2 regions of the uncultured Bacillus sp. genome follow, and region 2 is predicted to be linked to the other one. Evidence: predicted binding sites of a transcription regulator. Region 2 holds the regulator's gene; the other holds the start of a gene.
The links. The regulator Rex, encoded in region 2, represses fermentation and respiration genes when NADH is low (regulators of the CRP and FNR family bind a similar motif). The targets are predictions, from matches to a motif close to TTGTGAAATATTTCACAA.
Positions count from the first base shown of each region.

Region 1 (5,272 bases), on a different contig from region 2:
GCTGACAGGAAAATCTTTGTCTTCTTTTAATAATAGATGGTATTCAAGAGAATCGACAGGATCATCAGTTGTGCAAACGACCTTTACATTTGATTTTACGATTAAATCCCTTGCCCCGAAGCCTGCTCCTTGAAGCAGTTCATTCGTCCGTTTCCATATAGCCGGCGCGGATTGCTCATTTAAAATCTCATAAATTCCAAAAAAACGCTGCAGTTCTAAGTGAGTCCAATTGTAGAGCGGATTGCCGATCGCCATCGGCACGGTTTTCGCCCAAGCCATAAATTTCTCCTCATCAGGCGCATCGCCGGTAATGTATGTCTCTTCAATCCCATTGGCTCTCATGATGCGCCATTTGTAATGGTCTCCATACAACCAGGCTTCTGTGATGTTTTGAAATGTCTTATTTTCATAGATTTCTTTCGGGCTTAAATGGCAGTGGTAATCAATAATCGGCATGTCTTTTGCATAATGGTGATAGAGGCTGACAGCGGTTTCATTTTTCAGCAAAAAATTTTCGCCCATAAAGGGTTCCATGTCCTCACCGTCTTTCATTCTATTTCAAAATGTTAACGTTAACATTTTGATTTATTTTTATTTTACCTTTATATTCTTCTGGGATCAATCTCTTTTTTGAAAATGAAATGTTAACGTTAGCAATAAAAACAAAAAAAGACATTGCCGGAAAGCATCCCGAAAGGAACACTTTTGGCAATGTCCGAGTTCACAAAAAGGATTAGTAAGCCAGGCTGAAAAGTCCTTTAATGTGAGTTAAGTAGCGTACGTTACTTGCTTCTTTCATCAAGGAAGCAGGAAGACCTTTAAGCGGTGTAGAATTTGCACCAATGATGGCAACCGCGTCTTTGCGTCCGAGGCTTGCAAGTGTACCAGAGTTTACTGGCTTGAATGTTTCAAGCGTTTTGCCTTCTAAGTAAGCGAATAGGTTGTAACCGATCAGCTCACCCATTTGCCATGCGATTTGTGCAGTTGGCGGGTATGGACGGCCGTCTGGAGCGAAGTAAACTGCGCTGTCTCCAGCAACGAATACATCTTCGTGAGATGTAGATTGCAGGAAGTCATTTACTGTCGCGCGTCCGCGATTCACTTCAAGACCTGATTCACCGACTAATGGGTTACCTTGTACGCCGCCAGTCCAAACAAATGTGTTGGCAACAACTTTAGATCCGTCTTTTAGATCAATCACGTTTCCTTCTACATTTGTAACAGGAAGACCTGTTAAGAACTCAACGCCGCGTTTTTCAAGGCTTGCAGTCGCACGCTCGATAAGATCATCCGGAAGGACAGGAAGGATTTTCGGACCTGCTTCAACCAGCTTCAATTTGATTTCTTTATGGTCTACGCCGTATTTTTTCGCAAGGTTCGGCATGATATCAGCAAGCTCACCGACAAGCTCAACACCTGTTAAGCCGCCTCCGCCGATAAGGATTGTTGCATCAGCTTCGTTTTTCGTTTGAGAGTACTCGCGCACACGATCTTCAACATGTTGGAAGACTTTGTTCGCATCAGCAGCAGATTTCAATACCATGCTGTTTTCTTCAAGACCTGGGATGCCGAAGTAAGCTGTTACAGAACCAAGACCTACAACAAGCGCATCATAAGTTAATGTAGAACCGTCAGCAAGCGCAACTTCTTTTTTATCAACAGAGAAAGAGCTTACTTCCGCGATTTTAAGATCAATGTCTTTGCCTTTGAAAAGTTTTTCTAATGGCATTGCAACCGCTTTTTCAGACACGTTGCCTGCTGCAAGGCGGTGTAATTCCGTAATGATTTGGTGAGTTGGGTATTTGTTTACCACAGTCACGCGTGCTTGTTCTTTTGTATAATGTTTGCGAACTGTTAAAGCAGAAAGAACTCCGCCATAACCAGCGCCTAGAATGACAATATGTTTTGACATCGTATATCCTCCGTCCTTTATATCAATTTGAATCTAAGATTATTTTTGGTTTTCGCGTTCGTTCATGACTTCAAGGTAGCTGTTAGCAAAACGGAACAGCTTTTGAGCTTGAGGATCTTTCAGCATGCGCAACAGGCCGAAAAGACCAATCGTTTCGTTGCTTGCTTCCGCGCGGTCTTTCGCTTCGATTGCAGTCGCAGCTACTTCTTTCGCTGTTTCTTTTACAGGCTCAAGAATTTCAGTGATCGCACCGACAGTGTCGCTTTTTAGCACTTCGTCAGTTGCTACAGACTGAGCGAAATCATAAGACTTCGTTAAAATATTCACTAACTCAGTCAGCTTTGGAAGCTGGTCAACTAAAACGGTCAGTGATTCTTGAACTTCCGGCTTTAACAGCTGATCAATAAGATCTTGCTGGCTTTGGCTGACAGACGCATTTGTTTGATCGATTGTTTCTGGCATATCCAATTCTCCTTTACTATAAGCAGTTTGCAGATTTTTTGTGGAAAGGGTAGTGCCTCTCCCTGGTCTCATACTTGAAAGCATAAGAATAAGGATTGTGAATTCATGCACAATCATTTACAAAAATAAATGTTTACTACCCAGTTTTTCATCTTGCCATATTCAGTATTATTTTTATCTCAAAAATAAACAATTGAATAAGTCAAAAATCCTTTACTCTCTCTGAAAATAGCAAACACAAAAAACTCCAATTCGATTACCTTCTATATGATAACACTTTTTGAACAAAATTTGAACGTGAATTGCTTCGATTATGAAATTAATTTATATGGAGCCCGTGTCATAACATTTCTGCGGCACTAGTTATTGACAATCCAGCAATTTTCTCCCCTTCACTTTACCCATATTTCCAATAGAGGTTCTCTTTTTCCTGTAATCGGATCTTTCGCTGGCAATGACACATGCTTGATCTGTTTCATCGCTTCCTTCCGTTCACTCTGCTCTCCCGTCTTCATATCATAATGAACGCCTCCCGGATAAGCGCCAATGACGGTAAAATCGGAACTAGCGCTTAGCTTTTTATGGCCAACTCCGGCTGGAATCACGACTGCATCGCCGGATTTGAAAGGAATAGCAGCCCCTTTTTCTCCCCCAAACTGAATCACAGCCTCTCCCCGAACTGCAATCAGGACTTCATGCGTATTGCTGTGATAATGATGGTATGGAAAAACACTCCCCGACCAGCTGTTTGACCAGCCATGCCGGTTGACGATCCGCTCTGCCTGACCGGTGTCCTTGAGTGCGTTTTGATACACAACGAGCGGAAAATCAGGGTGATTCGGAATCCTGCCATCATCCTGAAAAAAGTACGCCTGTGTCTTTGCTTCCATCAATTTCACCTCCATTTTTTGTCTTCCACACATAGCGGTTCGCAAAACATGTTTATTTTCTCACGACTCCATTGATCTGTGCGATATCGAATAGTATAGTATAAAAAAATAATGCCAGAATGAGGGATATCATGAAAGCAATCGTTATCGGAATATTGGCTTCACTCTTTTTCGCCGTTACCTTTATTTTAAACAGAGCGATGGAGTTATCCGGAGGCAGCTGGCTTTGGAGCGCTTCGCTGCGTTTTATTTTTATGGTGCCGTTTTTATGTTTGATTGTCATCATGAGAGGGACATTCACCCCTCTCTTACAAGAGATGCGGAAAAAGCCGATCTTTTGGATCAAATGGAGCTTTGTCGGCTTCGTGCTTTTTTACGCGCCGATCACTTTTGCAGCTGCATACGGTCCAGGTTGGCTCGTAGCCGGGACCTGGCAAATCACAATCGTCGCCGGTGTTCTGTTATCTCCATTTTTCTATGTCAAAAAAGACATGCCGGACGGGCCGCAGCTCGTTAGGCAAAAGGTTCCCCTTGTTTCACTTGGCACTTCCGTGATCATCCTGATCGGAGCGGCACTGATACAGCTTCAGCATGCAGAATCGCTTTCTGGGAAGATGCTACTTTTCAGTGTGCTGCCGGTTGTCATTGCGGCTTTTGCCTATCCGCTAGGAAACCGGAGAATGCTCGAAGAATACGGGGGCCGGCTTGATACATTTCAGCGTGTGCTGGGGATGACCTTGGCAAGCCTTCCATTCTGGCTTATAGTAGCAGCTTACGGCTGGTGGTCAGACGGCCTTCCGACAGCAGGGCAAACCGTTCAATCCTTTATCGTGGCCGTCAGCTCAGGCATCATTGCGACCGTTTTATTTTTCTGGGCCACTGATATGGTAAGAGACAATCCGCAAAAACTCGCAGCCGTTGAAGCAACTCAATCCGGTGAAGTGATTTTCGCGCTGCTTGGTGAAATTGTTCTGCTGTCAGGCGTTTTCCCGTCACCTATTTCATTTGCCGGTTTATTCATTATTATAGCGGGGATGGTGTTACATACCTTCACTTCACAGCCGAGAAATCCGAAAAAGAAAACACAGTCAAATCTGACCGCGTAGCATCTGCCGGAGAACGGGTGAAAGCCTGTTCTCCTTTATTTTTACTACCAAAAGGCATCTGTTTCACGTTATATTTAAATATAGTGTAAGCCTACTTTACTGAAAGGTGATTATTGTAATGGAAGCAATCAATCAAACTCAAAACAAACCAGCCATCTCCTTCAGATCAGTTAGAAAAAGCTATGAACAAGACGGACAAACCTATGATGTACTGCAGGATGTCACCGGAGACATTCAACAGGGCACAATCGTGGCCGTTTTAGGTCCTTCCGGTTCAGGCAAAAGCACTCTCCTGTCCATGTGCAATTTAATGAGAACGCCTGACAGCGGCGAAGTAAATATATGCGGAAAAGAAGTCCGAGAATGGAATGTCAGTGAGCTGAGGCGAACGGCAGCCCTCGCATTTCAATCAGCGCCCGTCCTCGACGGGACAGTGCGTGACAATCTAAGTCTGGTCCAAAGGCTTCACCAATCCCAGCTGTACTCCCCTGAAGAGCTCGCTTCTCTTACAGGGCTCCCGCCAGAGCTGTTAGACAGAAGCGCCAAGGACTTATCGGGCGGACAGCGGCAACGGCTGTCACTAGCCAGAACGCTCGCAAATCCTTCCTCTATTCTATTATTAGACGAAATCACGTCTGCCTTGGACCCTGTTTCTGCTCTTGAGATTGAAGAACTGATCAAACGGCAGCAACAAAACAAAAAACTGACGGTCATGTGGGTGACTCATAATATGGAGCAGGCAAAACGAGTAGCCGATACCATTTGGTTTATGGCGGATGGCCGGCTGCTGGAAACCGCAGAAACGGAGACATTTTTCTCCACCCCGCAGCATGAAGCAGCCAAAGAGTTCTTGAAGGGAGGCACCCGGTAATGGATTACCTTTCTCTCTCTTTAACGATGAT
Region 1 covers NZ_CATYRA010000003.1:35,481-40,752, forward strand. The annotation lists gene uxaC (glucuronate isomerase) at 1-534, opposite strand, end outside; gene Q5C82_RS05910 (NAD(P)/FAD-dependent oxidoreductase) at 734-1,912, opposite strand; gene Q5C82_RS05915 (DUF1641 domain-containing protein) at 1,952-2,374, opposite strand; gene Q5C82_RS05920 (cupin domain-containing protein) at 2,767-3,264, opposite strand; gene Q5C82_RS05925 (multidrug resistance efflux transporter family protein) at 3,396-4,370, shown strand; gene Q5C82_RS05930 (phosphate ABC transporter ATP-binding protein) at 4,489-5,241, shown strand; gene fetB (iron export ABC transporter permease subunit FetB) at 5,241-5,272, shown strand, end outside.
Region 1: a site for Rex is predicted at 2,470-2,487, ahead of Q5C82_RS05915 (DUF1641 domain-containing protein). Genes of this name have one in related genera too.

Region 2 (5,272 bases):
CATTCCTCCATTAGCCTTATGCACAGATAATGCTGCGATGATTGCTGCTGCTGGTACAATTGCTTTTGAAAAGGGAATTCGCGGTGCATATGATATGAATGGCCAGCCCGGCCTTGAATTGACTTCTTATCAAAGTCTCACGAGATAATAGCGTGAGACTTTTTGTCTGTTATTAACAGACAATTCACAATTTATCCACATACCTGTGAGTAATTATAGAGATATAGATGGATAAAGGGCTGAAGTCAATGTTAATAAAGTGGATAAATTCAGAATATTTTGTGGATAATGTGTATAAAGCGCTTACTTTATTTGCGTATAAGGGTATGTTCTGTGGATAAAAAAACACCTCTAAAAAGAGGTGCTTGACTTTTTTTAAGCTTCTTCTGTGGATAGTTCTTCCCATTCGGACAAAAGAGATTCCAGCTCCTGATTGAGTTTCTCATTGTCTGCATGGATGGCTTGTACCTTTTCATGGTCTTGATAGATTTCCGGATCACATAGCAATTCATCGTTATGACTAATGTTTTCTTCAATGGTTTGAACAGTGGCTTCAATTTCTTCAATCCGACGGAGTCGTTGGCGTTCTTTCTTTTTCCATTCTTTTTCTTCTTCATATGAACGTTTTGAGTCAGGCTTAACCGAAGCAGGCGTTTTTTCGGATTCCTCTTGCTGATTCATTTTCTCCAATTCAAGCTGCTCTGTTTTTTTCTCCGTATAATAATCGTAATCTCCCAGATACTCTTCTATATGGTTTGAAGAAAGCTCCAATACTCTTGTGGCGATTCTGTTAATAAAATATCTGTCATGTGAGACAAATAACAGTGTACCTGGATAATCGATCAGCGCATTTTCGAGAACTTCTTTGCTGTCTAAGTCCAGATGGTTTGTTGGTTCATCAAGGATAAGAAAATTAGCTTTTTGAAGCATCAGCTTAGCAAGGGCCAATCTTGCTTTCTCACCCCCGCTCAGTGAATGGACAGGTTTCAGTACATCATCTCCGGAGAATAAGAAATTTCCGAGACAAGTTCGGATTTCTTTCTCCGGAAGACCGGGGTACTCATCCCACAGCTCATCAAGGACACGTTTAGAGGAAGTCAGTTCAGCCTGCTCCTGATCATAGTAGCCGACACTGACATTCGAGCCGTATGAGATCGATCCTTGATCTGGCTTTAGGGTGTCCATTAATGTTTTTAGCAATGTCGATTTACCGATTCCGTTAGGGCCGACAAGCGCGGCACTTTCCCCTCTTGTGAGCATGAACGACACTTCTGTTAAAAGCGGCGGCTGGTTTTCATAACTGATTGTGAGATCCTGAACGCGCAGGACTTCATTTCCGCTCTGTTTTGTAATATCAAAATGAAAATTTGCGGATTTTTCATCGCCGAGCGGTTTTGACATGACTTCCATTCGTTCCAGCTGTTTTCGGCGGCTTTGTGCTCTTTTTGTGGTAGAAGCTCTCGCTAGATTTCGGTCTACAAAATCCTGAAGCTTTGCGATTTCATCCTGCTGCTTTTCATACACTTTAAGCTCTTTTTCATACTGTGCGGCTTTTTGGTCGAGATAAGCGCTGTAGTTGCCGTGATATTTTTTGCTTTCAGCCCTTGATACCTCGTATACTTGGTTTACTACTTTGTCCAAAAAGTAGCGGTCATGCGAAACGATGAGAATGGCGCCTGAATAGCCTTGCAAATAATGTTCAAGCCAGGTTAGCGTATCAATATCGAGATGGTTTGTCGGCTCATCGAGAATGAGCAAATCAGGCTGTGTTAACAGAAGCTTACCGAGGGCCAGCCTTGTTTTCTGCCCCCCGCTGAGGCTTTGTACCTGTGTTGAATCGTCAAAATGGCTGAAGCCGAGTCCATGAAGCACAGATCTGACATCCGCTTCATATTGATAGCCGCCTTTATCTTTGAATTCCTGCTGAAGCCGGTCATACGTTTTCATGATGCTTTCCAGTTCATCAGGATCAGCTGCCGCCATTTTTTCTTCGATAGCCCGCATTTCCTTTTCCATTGCTTTTAAGTGGTCAAAAACAGTCAGCAGCTCTTCTTTTATGGTAAGCTTAGAATCCAAGCCCGTATGCTGGGCAAGATATCCCATTGTAATATCTTTCGGTTTAATGATTTCGCCCTTTTCATACGAAAGCTGGCCTGCGATAATTTTAAGCAGCGTGGATTTTCCCGCGCCATTTCTTCCGACAATGGCGATGCGATCACGATTTCTGACTTCCAGCTTTATATTGTTTAAAATAGTATCAGCACCAAATGATTTTGATAGCTGATTAACTTGTAAGATCATCATATTATTTCACCTCTGCTATAATAAGTTAAGTGTAGCTTATGAACCAGAAGTCAGCAAACAATACATTGGCTGAAAAAGACATAGAGAAGAAAATAGTGTATGATCTGTTTAAGGAGAGTTTTAATATGAATAGATTTTCTCATTTTAATGAACAGGGCAGAGCCCAGATGGTGGACATCAGCGAAAAATCTTCGACTGTCCGTACTGCGGCGGCTGTGTCTAGCGTACACATGAAGAATGAAGTGTACGAGAAAATACAAAGTCACGATATCGGCAAAGGAGATGTACTGGCTGTTGCACAGGTGGCAGGCATAATGGCCGCAAAGCAAACGTCCAATATCATTCCGATGTGCCATCCGCTTTCACTGAGCGGGGTAGATATATCGTTTGACTGGAAAATAAAAGAATCAGAAGTTATACTTCATATAAAAGCACAGGTCAAAACGAAAGGGAGTACAGGTGTGGAAATGGAAGCGCTCACTTCTGCATCGGTGTGTGCTCTTACCGTTTACGATATGTGTAAGGCCCTTGATAAGGGAATGGTCATCGGTCCTACTTTCTTGCTGGAGAAAACAGGCGGGAAAAACGGTGACTTTAAAAGAGAACTATCCGAGTATAATTTGGAGGACCAAAAATGAATAAGGATCAATCAAAAATTCCGCAGGCGACGGCAAAACGGCTGCCGCTTTACTATCGCTTTTTAAAGAATCTGCATGCGTCAGGAAAACAGCGTGTATCATCCGCTGAACTCAGTGATGCCGTAAAGGTTGATTCTGCCACGATTCGCAGGGATTTTTCCTATTTTGGAGCTCTTGGCAAAAAAGGATATGGATATAATGTGGATTATTTGCTGTCATTTTTCCGAAAAACGCTTGATCAGGATGAGATGACAGACGTTATCTTGATTGGTGTCGGGAACTTGGGAACTGCATTTCTTCACTACAATTTCACAAAAAATAATAACACAAAAATTTCAATGGCTTTTGATATAAATGAGAGTAAAATAGGAACTGAGGTAGGCGGCGTGCCTGTCTATAACCTTGACGACCTAGAACAACACGTAAAAAATGAATCAGTTGCCATTCTTACAGTGCCAGCAGTTGCCGCTCAATCGATTACAGACAGATTGGTCGCGTTAGGAATCAAGGGAATTCTTAATTTTACGCCGGCCCGTTTGAATGTGCCGGAACACATTCGAATTCATCATATAGATTTAGCTGTAGAGCTTCAGTCACTGGTTTATTTCTTGAAACATTATTCAGTTTTAGAGGAAATCGAATAGAGGGAAAGGAGGAGCCCAAATATGCCGATCGGTCCTGGAAGCCTTGCTGTTATTGCAATCGTTGCTCTGATCATCTTCGGTCCCAAAAAGCTGCCTGAACTGGGGAAAGCTGCAGGAGACACACTTCGTGAATTCAAAAATGCTACTAAAGGATTAACGAGTGATGACGAGGAAAAAAAGAAAGAAGATCAGTAAGTTAGGATGACACGAATGAAAGTGAATCAAATGTCGCTGCTGGAGCATATTGCTGAGCTTCGAAAACGATTGCTGGTTGTGGCGCTGGCATTTGTCGTTTTCTTTATCGCAGGATTTTTTTTAGCAAAGCCCATGATTGTTTATTTGCAAAAAACGGATGAAGCGAAGGAGCTTACGCTTAATGCGTTTAATCTGACAGACCCGCTTTTTGTGTTTATGCAATTCGCGTTTATCATCGGGATTGTCCTGACCTCGCCGATTATTCTGTATCAGCTATGGGCTTTTGTGAGCCCAGGCCTCTATGAGAAAGAGCGCAAAGTAACGCTCAGCTACATTCCGATCTCTATTTTGCTGTTTTTAGCGGGCTTATCTTTTTCATATTATATTTTATTTCCTTTTGTTGTTGATTTTATGAAGCGGATCTCTCAGGATTTGAATGTCAATCAGGTGATCGGAATTAATGAGTATTTTCATTTTCTTTTGCAGCTGACGATTCCGTTTGGACTGTTGTTTCAAATGCCGGTCATCCTCATGTTTTTGACCAGGCTTGGAATTGTGACACCGATGTTCTTAGCGAAAATCAGAAAGTATGCGTATTTTACGCTGCTTGTGATCGCTGCCCTGATTACACCGCCTGAGCTTTTGTCTCATATGATGGTCACTGTTCCGCTGTTGATTTTATATGAAATCAGTATTCTTATATCAAAGGCAGCCTATCGGAAAGCGCAGAAAAGCAGTGCTGACGTTCAGGACGTGTCTTCCGGGCAATAATAAAAAATCCATTTCTCATGAGAGAAATGGATTTTCTTTATTTCTGGTTCTTTTTGATTTTAAATGAAAAGGCGAACATCTTAAAAGAGATGCTGATGTTGTAAGCGGCGAACACCATCAGCAGGATGGAGTAAAATGACCACATGCTGCCTGGCGAGCTTGCGGCAAGATAAGTAAAGATGCATCCTACGGCAAAATAGATCATTCCCCAAACTACCGGGTTTCTCATAAAAATAATCCTCCAATAATCAATTGCATTTGTGTGCTCTGCTGTTCGAGGTACTTCTGAACAGGCTCAAACTGCATGATGACGACAAATGTATTCATCATGACATGGGCGAAAATCGGCACCCATATCCGTTTTGTTCTCGCATACAAGAAGGCAAAGGTAAAGCCCATTGCTGTATATAGAAGTAGATGCTTCAAATCAGCGTGAACAATACCGAAAATAACCGAGCTGATCAGTCCGGCAAAGAAGAAATTCGTTTTTTCGTACAGTGTGCCAAAAATGATTTTTCTGAAGATGATTTCTTCTAATATAGGACCGACGACGGAAGAAACCATAATCATAAGCGGAACTGCCTGAATGACATCCAGAATAGCTTGCGTATTTTCTGATTCTCTTCCGATGCCGAATATATAATATTCAATAGAGCCTGCTATTCCTTGAGAGAAAAGGGCAATGAAAAAACCGGCTATCGCCCAAAGGATAGAAAGTCC
Region 2 covers NZ_CATYRA010000019.1:4,117-9,388, forward strand. The annotation lists gene tsaD (tRNA (adenosine(37)-N6)-threonylcarbamoyltransferase complex transferase subunit TsaD) at 1-148, shown strand, start outside; gene abc-f (ribosomal protection-like ABC-F family protein) at 376-2,304, opposite strand; gene moaC (cyclic pyranopterin monophosphate synthase MoaC) at 2,430-2,942, shown strand; gene Q5C82_RS19965 (redox-sensing transcriptional repressor Rex) at 2,939-3,586, shown strand; gene tatAY (sec-independent protein translocase protein TatAY) at 3,608-3,781, shown strand; gene tatC (twin-arginine translocase subunit TatC) at 3,788-4,552, shown strand; gene Q5C82_RS19980 (YdiK family protein) at 4,590-4,781, opposite strand; gene Q5C82_RS19985 (CPBP family intramembrane glutamic endopeptidase) at 4,778-5,272, opposite strand, start outside.